Regions from separate parts of the Dactylosporangium salmoneum genome, predicted to be linked through region 2. Evidence: predicted binding sites of a transcription regulator. Region 2 holds the regulator's gene; the other holds the start of a gene.
The links. The regulator HrcA, encoded in region 2, represses chaperone genes, less so after heat shock. The targets are predictions, from matches to a motif close to GGTTNGCACNCTCNNNNNGAGNGTGCNAACC.
Positions count from the first base shown of each region.

Region 1 (3,410 bases), on a different contig from region 2:
GCTCCAGGCCGACGCCCTCGAGCTTGTAGCCGAGCTCCGGGGCGACCAGCTCGGCGCCGGTCAGGATCGAGATGTCCTGCAGCATCGCCTTGCGGCGGTCGCCGAAGCCGGGCGCCTTGACCGCAACGATCTTGAAGGTCTTGCGGATGGCGTTCACGACGAGGGTGGACAGGGCCTGGCCCTCGACGTCCTCGGCGATGATCAGCAGCGGCTTGTTGTTCTGGACGATCTTCTCCAGGAGGGGCAGCAGCTCCTCGATGGCGGAGATCTTCTGGGTGGTGATCAGGACGTAGGTGTCCTCGAGGACGGCCTCCTGGGCCTCCGCGTCGGTCACGAAGTGCGGCGACACGAAGCCCTTGTCGAACTGCATGCCCTCGGTGACCTCGAGCTCGGTCGTGAGGGTCGAGCCCTCCTCGACCGTGATGACGCCGTCGCGGCCGACCCGCTCCATCGCCGAGGCGATGAGGTCGCCGATGGTGGCGTCCTGCGCGGAGATGGTGGCAACCTGCGCGATCTCGGTGTGGCTCGCGACCGGGGTGGCCTTGTCCTTGAGCGCCTTCACGACCGCGGCCGAGGCCGCGTCGATGCCGCGCTTGAGCCCGGCCGGGTTGGCGCCGGCGGTCACGTTGCGCAGGCCCTCACGGACGAGCGCCTGGGCCAGGACCGTGGCGGTGGTGGTGCCGTCGCCCGCCACGTCGTTGGTCTTGGTGGCGACCTCCTTGACCAGCTGCGCGCCAAGGTTCTCGTACGGGTTGGCGAGCTCGATCTCCTTGGCGATCGTCACGCCGTCGTTGGTGATGGTGGGGGCACCGAACTTCTTGTCCAGGACGACATTGCGCCCCCGGGGGCCGAGCGTGACCTTGACCGTGTCGGCCAGGCGGTTGACGCCGTGCTCCAGAAGGTGGCGCGCCTCGTCGGAGAAGCTCAGGATCTTCGCCATGCTTGTTGGATTCCCTTCAAAGCGACACCGCCCCGGCCGCCGGGCGACTGACGCACGGGTCCGGGGCGGTGGCCACTGCTTCTAGTGAAGAAAGGTCACTTCTCGATGACAGCGAGCACGTCGCGGGCGGAGAGCACCAGGTACTCCGCGCCGGCGTACTTGACCTCGGTGCCGCCGTACTTCGAGTAGATGACGGTGTCGCCGACCTTGACGTCGATCGGCACCCGGTTGCCCTTGTCGTCGATGCGACCCGGGCCCACCGCGATGACGGTGCCCTCCTGGGGCTTCTCCTTCGCGGTGTCCGGAATGACGATGCCCGAGGCGGTGGTCGTCTCAGCCTCGTTGGCCTGGACCAGGATGCGGTCCTCGAGCGGCTTGATCGCAACCTGCGTCGCGGTAGTCACGGGCATACCCTCCTGGGGTATCGAGCTTGCTCATCTTGTAGCCCGGTAGAGCCGTCGTCGCGGGTGCCGGCCCCGGCCGGGTTGACTGGCACCCTCGACACGAGAGTGCTAATCGGAGGTTATGTCGGCGGCTAGCACTCCGTCAACTAGAGTGCCAAACACGCCGCGAAATCACCCCGCGATCATTGCGCATAATCGGCTTGTGGAGCTCGACGACCTACTGGCGCTGGACACCGAGGCCGGGCGGGCGGCGCTGGCCGCGGCCGCCGAGCAGCCCGAGGACGATCCGCTGGCCGCGGCCTCGGCGCTGCGGGCCCGCGGGTTCGCGCCGGCCCTGGCTGCGGCCGCGCTGACCCAGGCCGGGCTCCGGCGCAAGGCGGCCGCCAAGTTCGGCCCCGACGCCGCCGTGATGCTCTTCACGCGGGCGGGGCTGGAGCAGGCCACCCGGGCCGCCGTCGCCCGTCGCCGGGCCGCCCGGCTGGCCGCCGCCGGGGCGCGCCGGGTCGCCGACCTCGGCTGCGGGGTCGGCGCCGACACCATCGCCTTCGCCAGGGCGGGACTGCAGGTCCTGGCCGTCGACGCCGCCGCCGCCACGGCCGCCGTCGCGGAGGCCAACGTCCGCGCGCTGCGATTGGCCGATTCGGTACGCGTACAAGCCCGCGACGCCACGGAGCTGGACCTCGCCGAGTTCGACGCCGTCTTCTGCGACCCGGCCCGCCGCACGACGGGCGGCCGCCGGGTGTTCGACCCCCGCGCCTACTCCCCGCCGTGGGACTTCGTCGCCGCCCTGCCGGGCCGGGTGCGGTACGCCGTGCTCAAGCTCGCCCCGGGCATCGACCACGCGCTGCTGCCCGAGGGCACGGAGGGCGAGTGGGTGTCGGTCGACGGCGACGTGGTCGAGGCGGCCGCGTGGTGCGGGCCGCTGGCGAAGGCCCCGCGCCGGGCGACGGTCCTGCGCGGCGGGGAGGCGTCCGAGCTCACCGGCTCCGGCGAGGAGCGCGCCCCGGCCGGCCCGGTCGGCGGCTACCTGCACGACCCCGACGGCGCCGTCGTGCGGGCCCACCTGGTGGCCGAGCTCGCCGAGTCGCTGGGCGGCACGCTGCTGGACCCCGAGATCGCGTACGTCACGACGCCGGACGCGGCGCCGAGCCCCTTTGCCCGGCAGTACGAAATCCTCGAACGCCTGCCGATCGCCCTCAAGAAGCTGCGGGCCGCGCTGCGCGCCCTCGACGTCGGCGCGCTGCAGATCCTCAAGCGCGGCTCCGCACACGACGTCGAGGACCTGCGCCGCCAGCTGCGACTGGAGGGCTCGCGGTCGGCCGCGCTGGCGCTGACCAGGATCAACGGCGAGCACGCCGCGCTGCTGCTCAGACCAGCGGGTGGCCCAGGCGCCGCTCCAGATCGGTGAGGACGTCCTCGGCCAGCAGGTCCGGGCTGCGCAGGCCGAGCTGGCCCATGAGCCGGCGGCCGGTGTCGCGGCACATCTCGTACGTCAGCCGGTCATTGAGCCACCGCAGCCACTCGACGATGTCGTTGACGTAGAAGGCCACGCTCTGCTCGGAGTTGCGCTGCCGCCGCTCCTCGGCCACCACCAGCAGGGCCGCCGCCAGGCGCTTGCGCGGGAAGTCGTGGCCGGCCAGGGCGTCGGCGACGGCATCGGCCCGGTGCCGGGGCGCGGTCGGCGACACCGTCAGCTTCGGGAACGGCGGCTCGCCGGCCGGCCAGACCTGTGCGCTGCGCGGCACGAACTCGGGCTCGAGCACCACGTCGACCCGGGAGGCGTGGCCGGGGTCGTCGACGGCGACGAGCACCCGCGGGCCGTAGCCGCTGACCTTGATGACGTACCGCGACGCACCGCCGCCCTCCTCGACGCAGAACTTGGCGTCGGGCAGCTTGAGCACCCCGTCGAAGACAAGCCGGCCGACCCGCGGGCCCGCGCCCTGCCAGAGCCGCACCCGCACCGGCCCGACCTGCGGCCGCGCGGCGATGCGCACGTGGTGCTCGGTCGCGGTGACCGCGCCGTCGCCGTCGAACACCGAAAGGTCGACGGCGTTCGTGGCGCCCAG
Region 1 is NZ_BAAARV010000058.1:178,406-181,815, reverse strand. Features, by position in the region: gene groL (chaperonin GroEL) at 1-940, opposite strand, end outside; gene groES (co-chaperone GroES) at 1,036-1,350, opposite strand; gene ABD352_RS30945 (THUMP-like domain-containing protein) at 1,547-2,752, shown strand; gene ABD352_RS30940 (hypothetical protein) at 2,712-3,410, opposite strand, start outside.
Region 1: the regulator HrcA is predicted to act here: its motif matches at 1,428-1,458, upstream of groES (co-chaperone GroES).

Region 2 (3,410 bases):
GTGAGCGGCCCCTCCGCTTCGCTCCGGACCGCTCACGACGCCACCTCCGCAAGCTCCGGCGACGTCGCGAACAGGCTGAGCTTATGGTGAGCGGCTCCTCCGCTTCGCTCCGGACCGCTCACGACGCCACCTCCGCAAGCTCCGGCGACGCCGCGAACAAGCTGAACTTATGGTGAGCGGCCCCTCCGCTTCGCTCCGGACCGCTCACGCGTGGCCGTTGAAGGCGTCGCGCATCCGGGAGAAGAAGCCGCCCTGCTTGGACAGCTCGGCGACCTCCTCGCCGCGGCTGCGGGCGAACTCGCGCAGGAGGCGCTCCTGCTCCGGCTCCAGGCGGGTCGGGGTGCGCACGTCGAGGTGGACGTAGAGGTCGCCCCGGCCGGCGCCGCGCAGGTGCGGCACGCCCTTGCCACGGATGCGCAGCGTCGAGGTCGGCTGGGTGCCGGCCTTCACGTCGACCGTCTCCTCGCCGTCGAGGGTCTTGATGGTCAGGCGGGTGCCGAGGGCGGCGGCGGTCATCGGCACGGTGACGCGGCAGTGCAGGTCGTCGTCCTTGCGCGAGTACACGTCGTGCGGGCGCTCATGGATCTCGACGTAGAGGTCGCCGGGCGGGCCGCCGCCGGGGCCGACCTCGCCCTGCTGGGCGAGGCGGATGCGCATGCCGTCCTCGACGCCGGAGGGGATCTTCACGGTCAGCTGGCGGCGGGTGCGGACCCGGCCGTCGCCGCCGCAGGTCGCGCACGGGTGCGGGATGACCGTGCCGAAGCCCTGGCAGGCGGAGCAGGGGCGGGCGGACACGACCTGGCCCAGGAAGGTGCGCTGCACCGACTGGACCTCACCGCGGCCCTGGCAGATCTCGCAGGTCTGCAGGTGGGTGCCCGGCGAGGTGCCGGCGCCCTGGCAGGTGTTGCACACGATGGCGGTGTCGACCTGGATCGGCGCCTCGACGCCGAAGGCCGTCTCGTGCAGGTCGAGGTCGAGGCGCAGGATCGCGTCGGCGCCCGGGCGCACGCGCGGGCGGGGCCCGCGGGCGGACTGGGTGCCGAAGAAGGCGTCCATGATGTCCTGGAAGCCGACGAACGCGCCGCCGGCGGGACCGGCCCCGCCACCGTTCGGGGCGAGCGGGTCGCCGCCCAGGTCGACCATCTCGCGCTTGCGCGGGTCGGACAGGACCTCGTACGCGGCGTTGATTTCCTTGAACTTCTCCTGCGCCGCCGGGTCGGGATTGACGTCCGGGTGGAATTCGCGGGCCAACCGACGGTAGGCCCGCTTGATCTCATCGGCCGTGGAGTCTCGCTTGACGCCGAGAATCCCGTAATAGTCCTTCGCCACTGAGTCCTATGCCCCTGAGATAGATGTCAACTCTGTGCCAGCAGGTCGCCGACGTAGCGTGCCACGGCGCGTACGGTCGCGATGTTCCCGGGGTAGTCCATCCGGGTCGGGCCGAGAACGCCCATGCCGCCGACAACCATGGTGCCCGGACCGTAGCCGGTGGCCACGATCGACGCGGTGCGCAGGTCCTCGATCTCGTTCTCGTCGCCGATGCGGACCCGCGTCATGCTGGGCTCCACCTCGCCGAAGAGCTTGAGCAGGATGACCTCCTCCTCGAGCGCCTCGAGGATCGGCCGCAGCGAGCCCTGGAAGTCCAGCAGGCCGCCGCGGGCCAGGTTGGCGGTGCCGGCGAGCGCGATGCGCTCCTCGGACCGCTCGACCAGCGTCTCCAGCAGCACCGTCGACAGCGCCGTCATCGGCGGTCGCAGGCTCCGCGCGGCCTCCTCGACCAACGCCGCGACCAGCGGTGGGGTGTCGACCAGCCGCTTGCCCACCAGCTTCTCGTTGATGAGCCGCCGCAGCTCCGTCACCTCGTCGGCGAGGATCGGGCCGGGCAGGTCGACCAGGCGCTGCTCGACGCGGCCCGTCTCGGCGATCATCACGACCATGAGCCGGGTGGTGGAGATCGGCACCAGCTCGAAGTGCCGCACGCTGGCCCGGGACAGGCTCGGGTACTGCACCACGGCGACCTGCCGGGTGAGCTGCGCGAGCAGCCGGACCGTGCGGTGCACGACGTCGTCGAGGTCGACCGCCCCGATCAGGAACCGCTCGATCGCCCGGCGCTCGGCCTGGCTGAGCGGCTTGACCCTGGAGAGCTTGTCGACGAAGAGCCGGTAGCCGGCGTCGGTGGGCACCCGGCCCGCACTGGTGTGCGGCTGCCTGATGTACCCCTCCTCCTCCAGCACGGCCATGTCGTTGCGGACCGTCGCCGGGGAAACCCGAAGGTTGTGCCGCTCGACCAGCGCCTTGCTGCCGACCGGTTCCTGGGTGGCGACGTAGTCCTCGACGATGGCGCGCAGCACTTCCAGCTTGCGCTCGTCAAGGGCCATGGCACCTCCTCGTCGACTGGCACTCCCAACTAGTGAGTGCCAGTCTACGTCAGTCGCGCGGGGGCACGCGATGATCGTTTCGCGCACGATAGACGGCATGGCCGCTGGACTGGGCAAAAGATGTCTAAAAGACGTCATGTCGTGTCGCTGGCGCCACTTGATCGATGCACCTACCGTGACCCCCATGACAGAACCACCTCGTCCCCCGGGGGAATACGGCATGCCGTCGGACCCCAACTCCGGGTACCCGCCCCAGCCGCCCGTCTCGGGTGGCGGGTACACGCCGCCGCCGACCTCCGGCGGGGGTTACCAGCAGCCCGGGTACCAGCAGCCCGGGTACCAGCAGCCGGGCTACCAGCAGCCCGGGTATCAGCAGCCCGGGTACCAGCAGCCGGGGCAGTACGGCGCGCCCGGCATGGGCGGCCCGGCCCCCGTCGGCTACAACAACAGCGACGAGAAGACGTGGGCGCTCATCGCCCACTTCGGCGGCATCCTGGTCGGCTTCATCGCCCCGCTCATCGCGCTGCTCGTGAAGGGCAACGAGTCGCCGACGGTCAAGGCGCACGCCAACGAGGCGCTCAACTTCCAGATCACCTACGGGATCGCGCTGATCATCACGTGGATCATCGGGGCCTGCACGATCATCCTGATCTTCGTGCCGCTCCTGCTGTGGATCTACGTCGTCGTCATGTGCATCCTCGGCGGCATGAAGGCCAACAACGGTGAGCTGTACCGCTACCCGGCCACCCTGCGCCTGATCAAGTAAGACCCGCAGTCATCTCGGGGCGGTCGCCAACCTCGGAGGCGACCGCCCCGCATATGTTCACGTCAGTGCCCGGGCCACGTGGTCGGCGAGCAGCCGGCCGCGCAGGGTGAGCACGGCCCGGCCCGCCGCGAACGCCCCCGCCTCCAGCTGCCCGTCGGCGAGGCAGTCCCGCGCGCCGGCCAGCCCGGCCGCGTCGAGCGCGTCCAGCGGCAGCCCGTCGGCCAGCCGGATGCGCAGCATGACGTCCTCCATGTGCCGTTCTTCCG
Region 2 is NZ_BAAARV010000034.1:21,287-24,696, reverse strand. Features, by position in the region: gene dnaJ (molecular chaperone DnaJ) at 205-1,329, opposite strand; gene hrcA (heat-inducible transcriptional repressor HrcA) at 1,356-2,378, opposite strand; gene ABD352_RS23590 (DUF4870 domain-containing protein) at 2,563-3,144, shown strand; gene hemW (radical SAM family heme chaperone HemW) at 3,202-3,410, opposite strand, start outside.